DNA from 3 places in the Streptomyces sp. NPDC048338 genome. Region 2 is predicted to be linked to each of the others. Evidence: riboswitches for the same ligand, from Rfam matches in the RefSeq annotation. Region 2 holds a riboswitch; each other region holds the start of a gene.
What was found. A riboswitch is a leader RNA that binds a small molecule or an ion and turns the genes downstream of it on or off. The one in region 2 is predicted to bind cyclic di-AMP.
Positions count from the first base shown of each region.

Region 1: another riboswitch for cyclic di-AMP. It lies ahead of ACGFZF_RS35105 (M23 family metallopeptidase); the one in region 2 lies ahead of ACGFZF_RS19115 (transglycosylase SLT domain-containing protein).
Region 3: another riboswitch for cyclic di-AMP. It lies ahead of ACGFZF_RS24270 (transglycosylase family protein); the one in region 2 lies ahead of ACGFZF_RS19115 (transglycosylase SLT domain-containing protein).

Region 1 covers NZ_JBICYQ010000019.1:97,153-103,765, reverse strand. The annotation lists gene trmB (tRNA (guanosine(46)-N7)-methyltransferase TrmB) at 1-489, shown strand, start outside; gene ACGFZF_RS35115 (PrsW family intramembrane metalloprotease) at 611-1,921, shown strand; gene ACGFZF_RS35110 (aldo/keto reductase) at 2,025-2,969, opposite strand; gene ACGFZF_RS35105 (M23 family metallopeptidase) at 3,067-4,134, opposite strand; cyclic di-AMP (ydaO/yuaA leader) riboswitch at 4,146-4,293, opposite strand; gene ACGFZF_RS35100 (PP2C family protein-serine/threonine phosphatase) at 4,541-5,845, opposite strand; gene ACGFZF_RS35095 (MerR family transcriptional regulator) at 5,857-6,597, opposite strand.
Region 2 covers NZ_JBICYQ010000007.1:377,621-384,233, reverse strand. The annotation lists gene ACGFZF_RS19130 (iron-siderophore ABC transporter substrate-binding protein) at 1-544, shown strand, start outside; gene ACGFZF_RS19125 (FecCD family ABC transporter permease) at 561-1,598, shown strand; gene ACGFZF_RS19120 (FecCD family ABC transporter permease) at 1,595-2,671, shown strand; gene ACGFZF_RS19115 (transglycosylase SLT domain-containing protein) at 2,794-3,687, opposite strand; cyclic di-AMP (ydaO/yuaA leader) riboswitch at 3,692-3,874, opposite strand; gene ACGFZF_RS19110 (class I SAM-dependent methyltransferase) at 4,458-5,099, shown strand; gene ACGFZF_RS19105 (dienelactone hydrolase family protein) at 5,176-5,754, shown strand; gene ACGFZF_RS19100 (winged helix-turn-helix domain-containing protein) at 5,840-6,613, opposite strand, start outside.
Region 3 covers NZ_JBICYQ010000010.1:306,440-313,052, reverse strand. The annotation lists gene ACGFZF_RS24290 (exopolyphosphatase) at 1-623, opposite strand, end outside; gene ACGFZF_RS24285 (DUF501 domain-containing protein) at 620-1,165, opposite strand; gene ACGFZF_RS24280 (septum formation initiator family protein) at 1,278-1,751, opposite strand; gene eno (phosphopyruvate hydratase) at 1,876-3,162, opposite strand; gene ACGFZF_RS24270 (transglycosylase family protein) at 3,453-4,142, opposite strand; cyclic di-AMP (ydaO/yuaA leader) riboswitch at 4,146-4,320, opposite strand; gene ACGFZF_RS24265 (transglycosylase family protein) at 4,578-5,519, opposite strand; gene ACGFZF_RS24260 (cytochrome P450) at 5,634-6,613, opposite strand, start outside.

The DNA.
Region 1 (6,613 bases), on a different contig from region 2:
GCCACCGCGCGGATGGCCGCCGCCGACCCCGGCACCGGCATCCTCGCCGTGGACGTCCACACCCCGGGGCAGGGCAACCTCCTCGGCCTCGCCGACCGGGGCGGGCTGGAGAACGTCCGGGTCGCCAACGGCGACGCGATCATCCTGCTCCGCGAGATGCTGACCGCCGACGCCCTCGACGGCTGCCGCGTCTACTTCCCGGACCCCTGGCCCAAGAAGCGCCACCACAAGCGCCGGCTGATCCAGCCCGAGTTCCTCACGCTGCTCGCGACCCGGATGAAGCCCGGCGCCGTGCTGCACTGCGCCACGGACTGGGAGCCGTACGCCGAGCAGATGCTGGAGGTCCTCTCGGCGCACCCGGACTTCGCGAACACCGCCGGCGACGGCGGCTACTCCCCCCGCCCCGCGTTCCGGCCGCTCACCCGCTTCGAGGGCCAGGGTCTCGACAAGGGACACGTCGTGCACGACCTCCTCTTCCAGAGGATCTAGGGGGCGTCTTGCCGATCTTGCCGGGCTCGCGGTGTCCTGCGGCTCCGTCTCCGGCCTGATCGACAAGACACCCCCTGGAACTCCCTCGCGGGCTGTCACTCCCGCTGGTTAGGGTCGTACGGTGTCGAACCCCGTAGCCGTACCCGTGCCCGCCCGGGACACCGAGGAGCCCGCGTTCCCCGCCGTCCCGGACCGCGCCCACTGGCGCTACCGGCCCCGCCGGGCCTTCTGGCGCAGCAAGGTGGTCCGGGCCGTCACGGTGATCACCCTGCTCGCGCTCTGCGCCCTGGTGATCCTCGCGATGGTGCGGGAGGAGACGGGAACCGAGGGGTTCCTGGTGGGGCTGGGTCTCGCCGTCCTGCCCGTCCCGCTGCTGCTGGCCGCGTTCTGCTGGCTCGACCGCGTCGAACCCGGCCCGTGGAAGAACCTGATCTTCGCCTTCGCCTGGGGCGCGTTCGCCGCGGCGCTCGTCGCACTGACGGCCAACACGTTCGCGGTCCGCTGGATCGCGACCTCCACCGCCGACCGGGCCTCCGCGGACGCCCTCGGCGCCACCGTCGTCGCCCCGGTCGTCGAGGAGAGCGCGAAGGCCGCCGCGATCCTGCTGATCTTCCTGCTGCGCCGCCGGCACTTCACCGGCCTGGTCGACGGGGTGGTCGTCGCCGGGTTCACCGCCACCGGATTCGCCTTCACCGAGAACATCCTCTATCTCGGCCGCGCCTTCGGCGAGGACCAGGAGATCGGCACGTCCGGCCTCGGCTCGATGACCGCCGGGACCTTCTTCGTGCGGGTCGTGATGTCGCCGTTCGCGCATCCGCTGTTCACCGTGCTCACCGGCCTGGGCTTCGGGTTCGCCGCGCTCGTCGCACGGCGCAAGCGCGTCCGGCGGATCCTGCTGCCGGTGGCCGGCCTCGTCCTCGCCATGGGGATGCACGCGCTGTGGAACGGCTCGGCCGTCTACGCGGCCTGGGGGTTCCTCGTGGTCTACGGCATGTTCATGGTGCCCGCCTTCGGGCTGCTGACCTGGCTGGCGATATGGAGCCGGCAGCGGGAGCTGCGCACGATATCCGGCCAGCTCCCGGCGTACGCGGCGGCCGGCTGGCTCTCCCCGTCCGAGCCGCTCGCCCTCTCCTCGATGCGGGCCCGCTCGATGGCCCGCTCCTTCGCCGCCCGGACGTACGGCCGGCCGGCCGCGCAGGCGGTCGGGGAGTACGAGGCCTTCGCGACGACGCTCGCGTTCCTGCGCCACCGCGCCCAGCGCGGTGACGCGGACCCCGACTTCACGGCGCGCGAGCAGGAACTGCTCCACCACCTCTGGCAGCGCAGGGCCGTCGCCTCGCCCGCGCTGACCTATGCGGCGCGGGCGACCGGCCGGGTCTGGTCGCCGCCTCAGTACCTGGACTACGGCGGCTACAACCCGTACCGCAGCTGAGGAACCGTCCCGTCGGATCATCCCGGTCTCCCGGGAACGACCGGACGGCCCCCGGGGCCGACCCTGCCGGCGCCCCCTGTGCCCCGCCCCGCGGGGCGAACGCTCAGGCGGAGGCCGCGTCCAGTGCCGCCAGCTCCGCCTCGTCGAGCACCAGGTCCGCGACCGCCACCAGGGCCGGCAGCTGCTCGACCGTACGCGCCGAGGCGATCGGCGCCGCGACGGTCGGCCGGGCCGCGAGCCAGGCCAGCGCCACCGTGGCGGGCTCGGCCCCGTGCGCGCGGGCCACGGCGTCGAGCGTGTCGAGCACCGTGCGGCCCCGCTCGGTCTCCAGATGCCGGCCCGCCCCCGCGGCCCGGGCGCTGTCGACCGCGGTCCCCTGCCGGTACTTGCCGGTCAGGAAGCCCGACGCCAGCGCGAAGTACGGCACGGCCGCGAGTCCGGCCCGCTCGGCGGTGTCCAGGAGCTCGCCCTCGTAGGTGTCGCGGGAGACCAGGTTGTAGTGCGGCTGGAGCGCGACGTAGCGGGTGAGTCCCTCGGCCTCGGCGAAGTCGAGGGAGGCCCGCAGCCGCGCCGGGGAGATGTTCGACGCGGCGACGGCACGGACCTTGCCGTCCTTCACCAGCTGGTCGAGCGCGGTGACGATCTCCTCGACGGGCACGGACTCGTCGTCGAAGTGCGTGTAGTACAGGTCGATGTGGTCGGTGCCGAGCCGGCGCAGTGACTCCTCGGCCGCCGCCTTGATCGTGACGGGAGCGAGTCCCTTGTACGAGGGGTGGGCGCCGACCTTGGTGGCGACGACGATCTCGTCGCGGTTGCCGCGGGACGCCAGCCACCTGCCGACGATCGTCTCGGACTCGCCGCCCTGGTTGCCCTCGGCCCAGGCGGAGTAGGAGTCGGCGGTGTCGACGAAGTTGCCGCCGGCGGCGGCGTAGGCGTCGAGGACGGCGAAGGACTGCGCCTCGTCGGCGGTCCATCCGAAGACGTTGCCGCCGAGCGCGAGCGGGAAGACGTGCAGGTCGGAGGAGCCCAGCGGGCGAAGAGAGGTCATGGGTCGGTGAACGACCGGCGGCGGGGCCGCTATTCCGGCGGTCCTGGCGCGGGGTTCGTCGCCAGGGCCGCCGTGGCCGGGGAGGTCCCCGGGAGGATCAGACCGACAGGCCCTTGCTCGCCAGCCAGGCCGCCGGGTCGACGCCGTCGCCGCCCGGGGTGTGGACCTCCAGGTGCAGGTGCGGGCCGGTGACGTTGCCGGTGGCGCCCACGCGGCCGATGGTGTCGCCGGTGCCGACCGACTGGCCCACGCCGACGGTCATCGAGGACAGGTGGCAGTACCAGACCTCGGTGCCGTCCGACAGCTCCAGGACGATGCGGTAGCCGTACGAGCCCGACCAGCCGGCCGACTTGACCGTGGCGCCGTGCACCGCCTTGACCGGCGTGCCCGTGGGGGCCGCGAAGTCCAGGCCGGTGTGGTAGCCGGAGGACCACATCGAGCCGGACTCGCCGTAGGTCGAGGTGAGCGTGTACGAGGACGTGGGCAGCGCGTAGCTGGCGGCGAGCTTGGCCAGGCGCTCGGCCTCGGCCTTCGCCGCGGCCTCCGCCTCGGCCTTCTTCTTCGCCTCGGCCGCCGCCTTCTCGGCCGCGTCCGCCTGGGCCGCGGCCTCCGCGGCGGCCTTCTCGGTCGCCGCCTTCTCCGTCGCGGCCTTCTCGGCGGCGTCGGCGGACGCCTGCTGCTGCTCGGCCTGCTGGAGGATGCGGGCGCGCAGCGCCTCGCCGGCGTCGCCGCCCTCCGTCTTGCGGTCGGCGCCGTCGACGGGCGCGCCGACGGAGGCCGTGAGCGCGTGCAGGTCGTTGCCGGAGCCGGCGGTCGTGTTCCGGTCCTCGTCGCCGGAGATCAGCGCGCCGACGCCGGGCAGGTCCTCGGCGTCCGGCAGGTCGAGGTCGGGCAGGGCTATGGAGACCGGCGGCTTCTCCTGCGCGGTGGCCAGGCCGCCCGCGCCGACGGCCGCGATGACACCGACGCCGAGGACGGTGGAGGAACGGGCGAAGCCCGAGCGCTGCTTGACGACCCGGTGGCGGCCACCGGCCCGGCTCTGCTGGCGGAGGGTCTCCTCGGTGGGGTTCCACTCGCCCGCCGCGCCGTCGGGGTCGGTCCCGGCGGCACCCGAGGCACCGAACGCATGGAAGGGGGCTTCGGGGGCAGGGGTGTTGGACGCCACGGAGGCGTACTCCTTTCCTTCCTTGCCGCCTACCGGGTTAGCTGACGGGTTCGGAGCAGGAAGGTCTCCTACGGGCGCCCTCGCACAGGTGCGAGAGTGTCCGATTCACCCCAAGTGGTGGTTCCCCGGTTCCCTTTCGGAATTCGGCGCGTGCGCACGGTGCCGTCTCTTGCGACGACTGGGACGACCGCGCTGCGTTATCGAACGTTAATAGACACGGGGGTCCGATTCCAAGCTGTTCCTCTTGATCGTTCAAGAGATTGATGCACTACAGGGCGATTTGACCGCCGCTCAGGAGTCATCCGTTCGAGACTCCTTATCTGACGTTGCATCAATTGTTATCGCAGCGGTACCTCGCGACTACGCATGGTCACCCCGCCGGGTCTCCGGGACCGGGGTGGCCGCCTCAGGGCACCACCGGCATCGTCCGGCGGCGCTCCGGCTGGCCCTGCACCGGGCGGCCCACGGCCAGCAGCGCCATGTCGTCCGTCGATCCGCCGCCCGTGTAGCGGCGGACGTCGTCGACCAGCGCGTCCAGCAGTTCCTCCGGACCGGGGAAGATCCGCCCGGCCAGGCGGCCGCCGGGCTCGTAGAAGGCGCCCGCCGCGTCGCGCGCCTCGGACAGCCCGTCGGTGTAGAAGAGCAGTGTCGAGCCCGGCGGGTAGGGGGTCTCGTCGGCCCGGTCCGGCCAGGCGGCCAGCGCGCCCATGCCGAGCGGCAGCGCGGCCTGGCTCGGCTCCAGATGTTCCAGCGCCCCGTCCTGGAGCAGCAGCAGCGGCTCGGGGTGGCCACGGTTCACGACTCGAACGAGACCGTCGCCGCGGGGGATCTCGGCCAGGACGGCGGTGGTGAAGCCCTCGAAGGCGTCCAGGTCGTCCCGGCGGGTCCCCTCCCGGGTCAGCGCCCGCTCGAGTCTCTGCGCCACCCCCTCCAGGGTCGCCTCCTGCTCGGCCGCCTCCCGGAACGCGCCGATCACGACGGCGACGGCCTCGACCGCCTCCAGCCCCTTGCCCCGCACGTCGCCGACGACGAGCCGCACGCCGTACGGGGTGTCCTGGACCGCGTACAGGTCGCCGCCGATGAACGCGTCCGCCTGCGCGGCCTCGTAGCGGGCCGCGATCTGCAGCCCGCCGATCCGCTCGACCGGCGTGGGCAGCACCGCCTTCTGGGCGGTCTCGGCGATCACCCGGGCGGAGGCCAGCTGCCGGCCGCTGCGCTGGACCACGCGGTTGATCACCATGGCCAGCGCGGAGACGGTGATGACCGTGAGGGTCTCGGTGGCCGAGGGCGGCTCCGTGGTGGTGCCGTTGTAGATGTGCAGCCCGACGCACGCCAGCACGGCCGCGATGCCGGTCAGCAGGGTCGTCAGTTTCGAGAAGAAGGGGGCCGCGATGAGCGGCGCGGCCGAGAACATCGGCGCCGCGGTGTACGCCGACGGGGTCGCCAGGTCGAAGACGATGCCGCCGAGGATGACGAGCGGGGGAAGGGCCCGGACGAAGCGGCGGGTCCGCTCACCGCGCGGGCGTGCGGGGCTCCCTGTGCCGTCACCCGCCGATCGCTGCCCCACCTGTGCTCTCCTGCCCGGTCCTTGCACGGCGACGGACCGTACCGCGCCCTCCCCAGCCTGGAGGCCGCCGCCCGGTGCGGCGACCCCCGATGCTCCGATCGGAGGAGCCTCGGCCCTCCCGGGCCGCCGGGAACCCGGCAGCATCGGAAAGACCCTCAGAGGTTCCGCTCCGCGTAGATCTCCATCGCGTCCCGGACCAGCAGCGCCGTGCCCTCGCCGTGCTTGTCGTAGTTGGCGGTGAAGCGCGGGTCGTCGACGTACATCCGGCCGAGGCCGATCACGTAGTCCTTCGACGGCGTCGTGGTGGCCGACAGCCAGCGGACCTGCCGGTGGGCGATCGCCTGCACCTCGTCGCTGTCGGCCGCGAGTCCGTCCCGCGCCGCCTGCCCGAAGTCGCGCGCGATGCCGGCCTGCTCGTCCGTGAACGCCTGCTTCTGCTCGGCGCTGAGCGAGCGCCACCAGCGGTCGCCCTTCTCGTACGCCTCGCGTCCCCAGCGCTCGGTGACCTCCGCCTCGTACCGGGTGTGGTCGAATCCGTCGAACACTTCTTCCGCCATGAGCTCTTCTCCGTTCTCGGTCTTGTGGAGAGTGGTCCGGACGGCTTCGATCTGCCGTCCGATGCGCTCCCGCTCCTGTTCGAGCAGGACGAGATGGGTGCGCAGGGCGGCGGACGGATCCCGCTGCCCCCGCAGGACCTCGGCGATGGCGGGCAGGGACAGCCCCAGCTCGCGCAGCAGCAGGATGCGCTGCAACCGCACGAGCGCCGCCTGGTCGTAGTACCGGTAACCGTTGGCGCCGATCCGGCTGGGTTCCAGCAGCCCGCGTTCTCCGTAGTGCCGGAGAGTGCGGCTGGTGGTCCCGGCCTTCCTGGCGATCTCTTGGATCGACCACTCCATGCCCGAAACGCTAAAT
Region 2 (6,613 bases):
GAGCACCGACTGGGACCAGCAGATCGACATCGTCGCCAAGGCCCTCGGTGAGCCCGAGGAGGGCAAGCAGCTGACGGCGAAGATCCGCAAGCAGCTGGCGGACGCCGCCGCGACCCGGCCGAACTACAAGAACGTGACGTTCTCGTACATCTACAACACCGGCCCCGGCACCCTCGGCGTCTTCAAGCCGAAGGAGCAGCGCGTCGAGATGCTGACGTCCCTCGGCCTCAAGGTCGACCCGGTCGTGAACGGCTTCAAGGAGACCGACGGCACCGACTCCGCCCTCATCGGCCTGGAGAACGCCAACAAGCTGTCCGGCAGCGACGTCGCCTTCACGTTCTACATGGACGAGAAGTCGCGCAAGGAGATCGAGGCCCAGCCGCTGTACGGGGCCATCCCCGCGGTCAAGAAGGGCGCGATCGTCTACAGCCACGACACCCCGTTCGTCACGGCCTCCTCGATGATCAACCCGCTGACCGTGCCGTGGAGCATCGAGCGCTACCTGCCCCTGATCGACAAGGCCGTCGCCAAGGCCGGGAAGTAAGCACGGTTCCCTTCGCATGGCTTCCTCCACGCTCGTCGAGCCGGGCGGTACCAGCACCTCGCGTGCCGGTGCCGCCCGGCTGGCGTTGTCTCTGACGGTCTGTCTCGCCGTCCTCGCGCTCGCGATGCTCGCGAGCGTGATGTTCGGCAGCAAGACCACCTCGTTCGGCTCCGTCATGGACGTCCTCAGGGGCCATGGCGACGCCTACCTCACCACCGTCGTCGAGAGCCGCTACCCCCGGACCGCGATCGGCGTGCTCGCCGGCGTGTGCCTGGCGGTCGCCGGCACCCTCATGCAGGGCGTCACCCGCAACCCGCTGGCCGAGCCCGGCCTCCTCGGCATCAACGCGGGCGCCTCGGCGAGCATCGTCGCCGCGACCGCCTTCCTCGGGGTGACGGGCCAGGCCGCCACCCTGTGGTGGGCCCTGCCCGGCGCCCTGCTGGCCGGACTCGTCGTCCACGTCATCGGATCCGCCGGCACCAGCGCCGGCCCGGCCCGTCTCGTGCTGGCCGGCGCGGTCCTGTCCGCCGTCCTCGCGGCCTTCATCCAGGCCGTCACCCTGAGCCGTCCGCGCGTCTTCGACAGCTACCGCTACTGGGTCGTCGGAGCCCTCGGCGGCCGGGACTTCGACGTCTTCTGGTCGGTCGTGCCGTTCGCGGCCGTCGGCCTCCTCGTCGCCCTCGTGATCGCCCCCGGTCTCAACGTGACGGCACTGGGCGACGACACCGCGACCTCCCTGGGCGCCCGCCCGGCACGGGTCAAGGCGGCCGGACTGCTCGCGGCGACCCTGCTCAGCGCGGCGGCCACCGCCGCCGTCGGACCCATCGCCTTCGTCGGCCTCGCCGTGCCCCACCTCGTACGGGCCCTCGTCGGCGTCGACTTCCGTCTGCAGATCCTCTTCTCCGCCCTCGTCGGTCCCGCGCTGCTGCTCTCCGCCGACGTCGTCGGACGCGTGCTGCTGCGCCCGCAGGAGGTCATGGTCGGTGTCATCACCGCGTTCATCGGGGCGCCCGCGCTGCTGCTGGCGGTCCGCAGGATGAGAGGAAGCGCATGAGCGCCCGTCAGGCCCCGGCGCCCGCACCCGTCAGGACGGCGCCGCGCCGGCACGTGCTCAGGATCGGCGGCGCGGTGTCGCTGCCGATCCGCACCTCCACCGTCGTCCTGGCCCTCGGCCTGTTGCTGCTGATCGTCGTCGGAGCGGTGGCCACCCTCACCCTGGGACGCCTCGGCATCCGGCTGCCCGACCTCCCCGCGGCCCTGCTGGGAGGAGCGGAGGGCAAGAACGCCTTCGTCCTGAACCGGCTGCGCGGACCGCGTCTGGTCGTCGGGATCGGCACCGGCGCCGCGTTCGGCCTGTCCGGCGCGCTGTTCCAGTCGGTCACCCGCAACCCGCTCGGCAGCCCGGACGTCATCGGGCTGGGCGCGGGCGCCGGAGCCGGCGCGGCCATCGTCGCCCTGCTCCTCCCGGACGTCGTACCGGTCCCGGTCGGCGCGCTCCTCGGCGCCGTCCTGGCCATGGTGCTCGTCTACATGTCGACCGGGACGGGCTTCCGCAACCCGGTCCGCCTCGTCGTCGCCGGCATCGGTGTCTCCGCCATGGCCGTCGCCGTCATCCAGTACGTCGTGTACGCGGTGGAACGGGACAAGGCGACGGTCCTGAGCGCCTACGTCAACGGCAGCCTGTCCGCCCGCTCGTGGGACGACGCGACCACGATCTGGCTCGTGCTGGCCGTGGTGCTTCCGCTCGCCGTCCTGCTCTCGCGGGACATCGGCATCGGAGAGATGGGCGACGACACCGCCGCCGCGCTGGGCGGCCGTCCCGGGAGGACCAAGACCGCGGCGGTCACCCTGGCGATCGTGCTGTCGGCCGCCGCCGTGAGCGTGGCCGGGCCGATCGCCTTCATCTCCCTGACCGCCCCCCAGATCGCCAAGCGGCTGTCGCGCGGGTCCGGTCCCCAGCTCGCCCTGTCGATGCTGGTGGGTGCGCTGCTGCTGGTCCTCGCCGATCTCGCCGCCCAGCAGATGCCGTACCTCGACAACCTGCCCGTGGGCATCTACACGATGGCCATCGGCGGGCTCTACCTCGGCCACCTGCTCGTCCGGGAGTGGCGGCGGGGCGTGCTGTAGGCGGCGCGCGCCGCGGGCCCCGACGGCGGGCCCGGCACGCGAGGAAGGCCCCGACCCCCGAGCGGTCGGGGCCTTCCCCGTCGTATGGGCCGGCGCGCCCGTCAGGAGGCGCCGTGGCCCCGTCAGTAGGCGCCGAAGACGTTGTCGATGGAGCCGTACTTGTCGGCGGCGTAGTTGCACGCGGCCGTGATGTTGGCGACCGGGTCGTACATGTCCATGGACGTGCCGGGCACGTGGTACGCCAGGAAGGTGGGCTCGATGACCTGGAGCAGGCCCTTCGAGGGGGTGCCGGCGACGGCGTTGGAGTCCCAGTTGTTGATGGCCTGCGGGTTGCCGGAGGACTCGCGCATGATGTTGCGGTGGATGCCCTCGTAGGAGCCGGGGATGCCGTGCTGGGCCATCACGTCCAGCGACTCCCGGATCCAGCCGTCGAGGTCGTTCGTGTAGCTCTTCACGGCGGCGGGGGCGGCGGCCGGAGCCGCCTGCTGGGTCTGCCGGGCCTGGGGCGCGGGCGCGGTGCGCTGCTCGGAACGGCTGGCCCGGTCGGCGGACGAGGACTTCGCCGGCTTGGCCGCCTTCGACTTCTGCGCGGGAGCGGGGGACTTGGGCTGCGACGCCGCGGAATTGCGGTGCAGCGTCAGCTTGAGACCCGGGTGAATGAGTGACGGATTGTCACCGACCGCAGCGTGGTTGGCCCGGTAGAGAACCTTCCAGCCGCCCCGGACACCCTGCTCGTAGGCGATCATCGAAAGAGAATCGCCCGGCACGACGGTGTAGGTCTTGGGAGCTGCGGCCGGTGCCGCCGGCAGCGATTCCGTGATCTTTTGCGACACATTTGCTGCCGCGTTCGCCGTGGCAATGGCCGGGGTGATCTCGGGCGCGGTGCGAGGGGCGGCGTGGGCGGTCGCGGAGGCGACGAGGGGGAGGGCCAGTGCGGCTCCACCCGTGCTCGCGAGGGCGATACCGCGGGCGAGCGGACGGCGCTTCGGGCGACGGTGCTTACCGTTTGCAGGCATGACGGATTCCTCTCCGGAGCCTGCGGGGTGAGCTGTCGGGTTCGGGCTGGAGATGCCCGGCCGCACACGTGCGACTTCACCCCTAGCCGCTCCGGAATCCGGATCGGCGAATACTTGGGTCCCCCGCTCCTGCCGGCGGTGAATAGTGGGAATTGCGGATGGTGGCAGGATTCGGCGTTCCATCCGAATGGAGGTGACCGTAGGCGAGGAATACCGTCGGGAACAAGGCGTCTCGACGATGTGATAAACGGCCTCGCGGGGGCCCGTGAAGCCCCGAACTTCCCTGAATCACGGGGAGATGGGGCCCGAGGGCGGGGAGGGCGGCCGATGCCCCGTGAGCCATGTCACCTGAAAGAAATGTCCGACATCACCCCATAATTCCGAGCAAAGGAAGATTGATGCTCATGGGGTGGGTGGTCGTTTTATGGCCTTTTATGCGCGCCGATGTGGCGACTCGCCGTCCGGGCTCTCTCCGCTCGCCGGGATCCGCGTCCCGGACACGCCTCCGGTCCCCCGTGCCGCCATGCTCCCGTCCGGCCGCGCAGGGCGGTCGTGACCGCCCAGCGATCCGTGCCCGGTGTTCCTCCTCCTGCCCGGGGCGGTCAGGCCCCGAGCAGGGTGCGGGCGCGCGCCCACGCGGCCACGGGGTCGCACGACTCCGCCTGCCCGGCCGAACTCGTGAGGGTGCCGCGCGCACCCCCGGCTGAACGGCGCGGGTACGGACCGCCGTCGGGCCGCCTCCGGTCATGGACCCGTGGGATGCTGGGGACATGGGGGATCAGGTGGACCACGCGGCCGTCCGGCGGAGTTACGACACCGTGGCGGAGGAGTACGCCACCCGGCTCGGGAACGAACTCGACGGGAAGCCGCTCGACCGGGCCCTGCTCGGCGCACTCCTCGAAGAGGCCGGGCAGGGGGCCGCCGTCGCCGACCTCGGCTGTGGACCCGGGCACGTGACCGGCTGGCTCGCCGCGCACGGCGCGCGGGCCGTCGGCATCGACCTCTCCCCGGGCATGGTCGCGACCGCCGCACGACGCCATCGCGAGGCGGCTTTCCGGGAGGGCGACCTGCTCGCGCTGCCCGCCGAGGACGGCGAGTTCGACGCCGCCGTCGCCCTCTACTCCGTCATCCACGTCGCCCCCGACGAGCTCGGCCGCGCCTTCGCCGAGGCACACCGCGTGCTGCGCCCCACCGGGCTGCTCCTGGTCTCCTTCCACCAGGGCGAGGAAGTGCGGCACCTGGACGAGTGGTGGGGGCACGAGGTGGACGTCGACTTCCGCTTCCTGGACCCCTCCCGGGTGAGCGGACTCCTCGCCGACGCCGGGTTCACCGTGGAGATGCGGATGGAGCGCGGCCACTACGCTCACGAGGTCGACACCCGCCGCGTCTACCTGCTGGCCCGCCGGACCTGAACCGGACGGCGGCCGGGGCGAGCACGGCACCGGGGCCGTGCCGCCGAGGCCGGCCCACCCGCGAGAGGGGACCCACATGGCCGAGGTACTGCTCTTCCACCACGCACAGGGACTGACGCCGGGCGTCACGGCCTTCGCCGACACGCTCCGCCGGCACGGCCACACCGTGCACGTCCCCGACCTGTACGACGGTCGGACGTTCGACACCCTGGAGGAAGGCGCCGCCCACGCCCAGGCCATCGGCTTCGGCGCGATCGCGGAGCGGGGCGTCCGAGCCGCCGAACCGCTGCCGGCCGGGCTCGTCCTCGCCGGCTTCTCCCTCGGGGTGCTGCCCGCCCAGCGGCTGGCGCAGACCAGGCCGGGCGCCCGTGGCGCGCTCCTGTTCGACGCCTGCGTCCCCGTCACCGAGTTCGGCGCCGCCTGGCCCGACGACGTCCCCGTCCAGGTGCACGGCATGGACGCGGACGAGTTCTTCGTCGGCGACGGCGATCTCGACGCGGCCCGCGCGCTCGTCGCGGCCACGGAGCGGGCCGAACTGTTCCTCTACCCCGGCAAGCACCACCTGTTCGCCGACAGCAGCCTGCCCTCCCACGACGCGGCCGCGGCCGCCCTGCTCACCGAGCGGGTCCTCGCCTTCCTGGACGCTGTCGGGTGAGGGAGGGGCACGCCCCTCGCCTCCCGGACGGCGGACGGCTCACCTCCGTGAGACACCGGGCCTTCGGGCCCCGTGCCGTCGTCGGTCAGCCCCCGGCCAGCAGCGCGTGTCCGAGCGGGGTGAGGCTGTGGAGCACCGCCGTGCCCGTCCGTACCGTGTCGACCAGGCCGGCGCCCCTGAGGACACCCGCGTGCTGGCTGGCCGCCGCGAGCGAGACGCCGGCCCGTTCGGCGAGGGCCGTGGTGCTGGCGGGGGAACGCAGCAGCCGGAGCACCTGCGCCCGGGTACGGCCCAGCAGCGCCCCCAGCGCTTCGGGCCGGTCGTCGGACCGGCCCGAGGCGGCGCCGTCGCACATCGGGTAGACGAGCACCGTCGCCGCCTCCGGGCGGTACATCACCATCGGGCCCGTCGCGAACCACGAGGGCATCAGCAGCAGCCCGCGTCCGCACAACGGGATGTCGTACGACGACGCCGACGGCAGGTGCAGCGTCGGCGGCTGCCACCGCCAGGTCGTCCCCAGCGTGGTCAGCAGCGCGTCGACGCCTCCGCGCAGCAGCATCTCGGCCCGCAGCGCACGGTCGGTCAGGGCGTCGGCGCGGATCCGCGGCCAGAGAGGCTCCACCGAGGAGTGGAAGTAGACGCGCGTGTCGTGGGCCAGCGCGCGGCGCGCGGCCGCGGAGCCCTGGGCGAGCTCCCGGGCCCACCGGCCCGGGCGGGCCAGGCCGCCGTTCCAGCCGGACACCTCCGGCACTCCCAGATCGCGCGCCAGCGTCCCGGTGGGGGTCGCGACGGCCGCGTCCAGCGCGTCGGTGAAGTCGTGCACCGACGGCTGCAGCAGGAAGTCCGGCACGAACCCGTC
Region 3 (6,613 bases), on a different contig from region 2:
AGCCCGACGAGGGTCCCGGCCGCGGCGACCGGGACGGTCTCCTCGGCCAGCGCCAGGGCGGCCCGGACGTCCGCGCGGATCGCGTCGACCTCCGCGGCGGCCGGCGGATCGCTGCGGACGTGGCGCTCGGTCAGCCGGACGCAGCCGATGTCGACGGACCGGGCGGCCTCGACGTGGCGGTTGCCGACGACGAACTCGGTGGAGCCGCCGCCGATGTCCACGACCAGGTACTTCTCGGTGCCGGACAGCTCGCCGGTGGCGCCGGTGAAGGAGAACTCGGCCTCCTGGTCGCCGGTGATCACCTCGGGCTCGACGCCCAGGATGTCCTTGACCCCGGCGACGAACTCGTCGCGGTTCTCGGCGTCGCGGGACGCGGAGGTGGCCACGAAGCGGACCTTCTCGGCGCCGAGCTCCCGGATCACCTCGGCGTAGGCGCGGCACGCGGCGAAGGTGCGCTCCAGGGCCTCCGGGGCGAGCCGGCCGGTCCGGTCGACGCCCTGGCCGAGGCGCACGATCGTCATCCGCCGGTCCAGCTCGACCAGTTCGCCCGTCCCGGGGTGGACGTCGGCGACCAGCAGGCGGATGGAGTTGGTACCGCAGTCGATGCCCGCGACCCGGGTCACTTCCCCTCCTCTTCCGCGTCCTTGTCGGCGCACGGCGTGACGCAGGGGCCCTTGGCCCACCACTCGGGCAGCATCGCGAGGGCCTCGTCGCCCAGCGGGTTCACGCCGGGGCCGGCGGCCAGCGAGTGTCCGACGAGGACGTGCAGGCACTTCACCCGGTCCGGCATGCCGCCGGCGCTCGGGAAGCCCTCCAGGACCTCGATGGCGTCGCGGCGCGCGATGTAGTCCTCGTGCGCGGCCCGGTAGGCGGCGGCGAGCTCCGGGTCGGTCCCCAGCCGGGCCTGCATCTCCTTCATGACCCCGTTGGCCTCCAGGGTGCCGATGGCCGAGGCCGCGCGAGGGCAGGTCAGGTAGTACGTGGTGGGGAAGGGGGTGCCGTCCGGGAGCCGCGGCGCGGTCTCGACGACGTCCGGGTTGCCGCAGGGGCAGCGGTGCGCGATGGCGCGCAGTCCCCGGGGCGGGCGGCCGAGCTGGTCCTGGAAGGCGGCGACGTCCGCGTCGGTGGGCTCGGTGCGTGCGGTCTGCGGAGGGGGCGTTTGCATGCCTGCGTCTGTCTTCTCGTCGGGGGCGGTTCGGTGCGGTGCGGTGGTCGGGCGACCGGCGGACGGGCGCGCGGGGCGCCGCGGCGCGGTGCCATTGTCTCGCGTCGCGGGGTCAGCGGGCCGCGTCGGCGTGGTCGACGCCCTCCCAGAGGTGGGAGTACCAGGGCTGTCCGGCCTCGCCCTGCTCGGTGCGGCGGGCCCGCTCGGCGTCGGGGTCGTTGACGGTGAAGCCGGTCTCGCCGGGCACGACGTAGTGCAGGTGCTCGCGGGCGAGGCGGCGGACGTACGCCGGGTCCTGGAGCCGGGCCTTCTCGTCCCTCAGCTGCTCGACCCGGTCGGCGGCCTCGGCGGCCTGGCGCTCCTGGTCGGCGATCTCGCTCCGCTGGGAGACGTACTGCCGCATCGGGTAGGCGAGCGCCACCACGAGCGAGCAGACGATCAGGGCCAGGAAGGCCGCGCGGCCGGTGAGCCGGGAGCGGCGCGCCTGACGGCGTGTCTGGGAGCGGTAGACGCGGGCGGCGGTCTGCTCGCCGAGCAGCCTGATCCGGGTCGCGGTCGAGAACCGGTCCCGGTCCTTCGCTGCCATGGTCTGCGCCTCCCCTGTTCCGGGCTCCGTCCGGGCGCGCTTCCCGGTAGCGGAAGCAGAGCCGTCCCCGCACACGGTACGGGACCGAGTGCGGGGACGGCCGGAACTGCCGGGTGTGAAGCCGTCAGCCCTTGAAACGCGGGAAGGCGCTGCGGCCCGCGTAGACCGCGGCGTCGTCGAGGATCTCCTCGATGCGCAGCAGCTGGTTGTACTTGGCGACGCGCTCGGAGCGGGCCGGGGCGCCGGTCTTGATCTGGCCGCAGTTGGTGGCGACGGCCAGGTCGGCGATGGTGACGTCCTCGGTCTCGCCGGAGCGGTGGGACATCATGCACTTGAAGCCGCTGCGCTGCGCCAGCTCGACGGCGTCCAGCGTCTCGGTCAGCGAGCCGATCTGGTTGACCTTGACCAGGAGGGCGTTCGCGGAGCCCTCCTCGATGCCACGGGCCAGACGCTCGGGGTTGGTGACGAACAGGTCGTCGCCGACCAGCTGCACCTTGGAGCCGAGCTTCTCGGTGATGACCTTCCAGCCGGCCCAGTCGTCCTCGAACAGCGGGTCCTCGATGGAGACCAGCGGGTACGCGGCGACGAGCTCCTCGTAGTACTCGGTCATCTCGGCGGCGGAGCGGGCCTTGCCCTCGAACTCGTACTTGCCGTCCTTGTAGAACTCGGAGGCGGCGCAGTCGAGGGCGAGCGCGATGTCCTTGCCGGGGACGTAGCCGGCCTGCTTGATCGCCTCGAGGATGAGGTCGAGCGCGGCGCGGTTGGAGTCCAGGTTCGGGGCGAAGCCGCCCTCGTCGCCGAGACCGGTGGACAGGCCCTTGGTCTTCAGGACGGACTTGAGGGTGTGGTAGACCTCGGTGCCCCAGCGCAGGGCCTCGGAGAAGGACTCCGCGCCGATCGGCGCGATCATGAACTCCTGGATGTCCACGTTGGAGTCGGCGTGCGAGCCGCCGTTCAGGATGTTCATCATCGGAACGGGCAGCAGGTGCGCGTTCGGGCCGCCGAGGTAGCGGAACAGCGGCAGGTCGGAGGCCTCGGAGGCGGCGTGCGCGACGGCGAGGGAGACGCCGAGGATGGCGTTGGCGCCGAGCGAGGACTTGTCCGGGGTGGCGTCCAGGTCGAACATCGCCTGGTCGATCAGGCGCTGCTCGGTGGCGTCGTAGCCGACGAGCTCCGGGCCGATCTGCTCGATGACGGCGAGGACGGCCTTCTCGACACCCTTGCCGAGGTAGCGGTTGGGGTCACCGTCGCGGAGCTCGAGAGCCTCGAACGCACCGGTGGAGGCGCCGGACGGAACGGCAGCACGGCCGGTGCTGCCGTCGTCGAGGCCGACCTCGACCTCGACCGTGGGGTTGCCTCGGGAGTCCAGGATTTCCCGGGCTACGACGACGTCGATGGACGGCACGAGCATCTCCTTCTGGGATGTGACGCTAGATGTGACGCAAGAGCCGTGCAGGGTCGCTTGGCCTTGCGACAAGAGCCTAACCGGCTCGGAGGCTCCGGCCAGCCGGGCGCCCGCCCGCTGGGACGAAAAAGGACCCGAGGGCATGCATAAAGGGGCGAAGGGACCCGAAGCTACCGATCGGTAACGCGAAGAACCCCGACCCGGCGCGCACGGGGGAGGGCGCGCCGGGCCGGGGTGGTCACCGCGGGAGGGTCACAGGACCCGGTGAGCCGCCGGACTCACACGGGCCGCCGGGCTCACTTCAGGTGGAGCTGCTGGCCCGGGTAGATCAGGTCGGCGTCCTCGACGACGTCCTTGTTGAGCTCGAAGAGCTTCGCCCAGCCGCCCTTGACCTTCTGCGCGGCGGCGATCTTGCTCAGGGTGTCGCCGGCGGCGACCTTGTACTCGCCGTCGCCCTTCTTGACCTTCTTGCCGGTCGGGGTGGTGACGGTCTTCTTCGACTCGGCCTTCTTCGGCGTCGCCTTCGGGGCCGTGCGCTGCTCGCTGCGGGTGGTCGGCTGCTCGGCCTTGCGCTCCGGCGCCGGGGCGCTCTCGGCGGTGCCACCGGTGTACGCGGCGCCGGACAGGCCCACGCCGCAGCTCGGCCACGCGCCCTTGCCCTGGCCGGCCAGGACCTTCTCGGCGATCGTGATCTGCTGGGACTTCGACGCCTGGTCGGCGCTGGCCGCGAAGGCGGTGCCACCGTAGGCGGCCCAGGTGGAGGCCGAGAACTGCAGGCCGCCGTAGTAGCCGTTGCCCGTGTTGATGGACCAGTTGCCACCGGACTCGCACTGGGCGACGGCGTCCCACTCGGAGGCGGTCGCGGCCGAGGCGGACCCGGCGGTCATGAGCGGGGCGGCGACGGCGACGCCCGCCACACCGGCGAGAGCGATGGCACGGGTGGCCTTGGAGGAACGACGGTGTTTGCCCTTGGCGGAAAACAGCATGGGAATTCTCCTCACCGACGCCTGCGAGGTGAGCTGTCGGGTTCGGGCCATGTGAGTTGCCCGGCCACGTGACGAGCACGCGGCTTCACCCCGAGCCGGGATTCCGGCCGTCTGTCTCAACGGCCGGGACCGGCACTTACCTTGGGTCCCCCGCTCCTGCCTACGGCGCTTGCGCGACGACTGTTCCCCTCGACCGGCGGCAGGATTCGGCGTTACCGGTCGACGGGGCCCGCGGTGGCGAGCGGTCCCGACCGTAGACACAGACCTCACGAAGTTCAAAGAAGGCCAAAACGGCCAAATCGCCCCTCCCTGCACCCCCATGAGGGGTGTTTACGCAGGTGAGGGGCGATCGGAGCAAACTTTGCGGACGTGACACGCCAAGCGGGACGAAGAGACTCATGTCTCACTTAGACAGAACGGACATAAGTCCTCGAACTACCCCTGGGTTTCCACGGGTTCCTCGCTCAAGTCGAGGCTCTGACCAGGCAGGATGAGGTTTGGGTCGGCACCCACCGTCTGACGGTTGGCGTCGTAGAGGGCGGTCCAACCGCCGGGCAGCTCGTTCTCCCGTGCAATCTCGGAGAGGCTGTCGCCGGGCCGGACGGTGTATTCGCCCGAAGTGTCCGTGGTGCCCGATTCCCCCGAACCGGCCTCGCCGGCCGAACCGCCTGGCTGCCCGTCAGCCGGCGAGGCGTGACGTCCGGTTTCCTGCCCTTCGCCCGAATTGCCCTCTTCGCGAGCGGCCTCACCACGGTGCTTGCCGTTGCCCGGGCCGGCCGCCTCGCCGGTCGCGGAGTCGGGGTCGCCCGTCGAGTCCGACGTACCGGGCGTAACGGATACATCGGGCGTTTCCGGCGTGGTGGAGGTGGAGGGCGCCCCCGGAGCGGCGCCGGTCCCGGCCGGGCCGGCCGACTTGGCGGCGCCCGGCTTCGCCTGGGCGGCGGGCGCGGTCGGCGTGGTCGGCGCGGGGCTCGTGCCCGGGTCGACCTCGGGGGCGGCGCCGTCGTTCGTCAGCTGGGCGATCGGGGCGCAGGTGGCCCAGACCTGGGTGCCCTGCGCGGCGAGCGCCTTCTCGGCGACCGCGATCTGCTGGGAGCGGCTGGCCAGGTCGGCGCGGGACGCGTAGGCCGTGCCGCCGTACGTCTCCCAGGTCTCCTGGGTGAACTGGAGCCCGCCGTAGAGCCCGTTGCCGAAGTCGGCGCTCCACAGGCCGCCCGACTCGCACTCGGCGACCCGGTCCCAGGTGGCCGCGTCGGCGGCTGAGGCGGACCCTGCGCCGAGCAGTGGCAGCGCGAGGGCCGAACCCGTCACGCCTGCGGCCACGATGATCGCGGGGGCCTGCCTGGGTCTGCGGTGTCGTCCGTTCCCGGAGCGCATACGGAGTGCCTTTCGCCTGACTGCTTGAGACGACGGTGAACGTAGCGGCATTCGAACGTCAGTCACAAGTCGATGCAGCGGAGATCACGTAAATATCACAGTTCTGACGCTCCGTCAGTTCGCAAGGGGGGTGAACTCCACCGGAAGCGTGCGCAATCCGCGCATGATGAGCCCGCCCCGCCAGCGCAAATCGGCCGGATCGCCCGCAAGTCGCAGATCGGGCAGCCGGGTCAGCAACGTGGCCAGCGCGGTCTGACCCTCCAGCCGGGCGAGCGGGGCACCGATGCAGTAGTGGATGCCGTGTCCGTACCCGAGGTGCTGGTTGTCGCGCCGGGAGAGGTCGAGCGTGTCCGGCCCGGCGAACCGCGCCGGGTCGCGGTCGGCGGCGGCGAGCACGACGAGCACGGGATCGCCCGCCGGGATCTCCTGCCCGCCGATCGTCAGCGGCTCCATGGCGTACCGCCAGGTCGCCATCTCCACCGGCCCGTCGAAGCGCAGCAGTTCCTCGACGCCGGTCTCCAGCAGGCCCCGCTCGCCCGCCGCGAGCGAGGTCTGCAGCCGCTCCCGCTGGCCGGGGTGGCGCAGGAGCGCGTACATCCCGTTGCCGATCAGGTTGACCGTGGTCTCGAAGCCCGCGAAGAGCAGGATGAAGGCCATCGCCGCGGCCTCGTTCTCGGTGAGGTGCTCCCCGTGGTCGGAGGCCCGGATGAGCCCGGAGATGAGGTCGTCGCCCGGCTCCCCGCGCTTGCGGTGGATCAGCTCCGCCAGATAGCCGCGCATCTTCTTGACCGAGCGCGCGACCCCGCCACGCGGACCGCCGCCGTGCCGGATCATCATCCCGGCCCAGTCCCGGAAGTCGTCCTGGTCCTCCGGCGGGACGCCGAGCAGGTCGCAGATGGCGTAGATGGGCAGCGGGAAGGCGAACTCGTGGATGAGGTCGGCACTCCCCTCCCGCGCGAACCCGTCGATGAGCCGGTCGGTCAGCTCCTGGACGCGCGGCGCGAACTCCGCGACCCGGCGCGGGGTGAACGCCTTCGACACGAGCCGCCGCAGCCGGGTGTGGTCCGGTGGGTCGATGTTGAGCAGATGCGTCA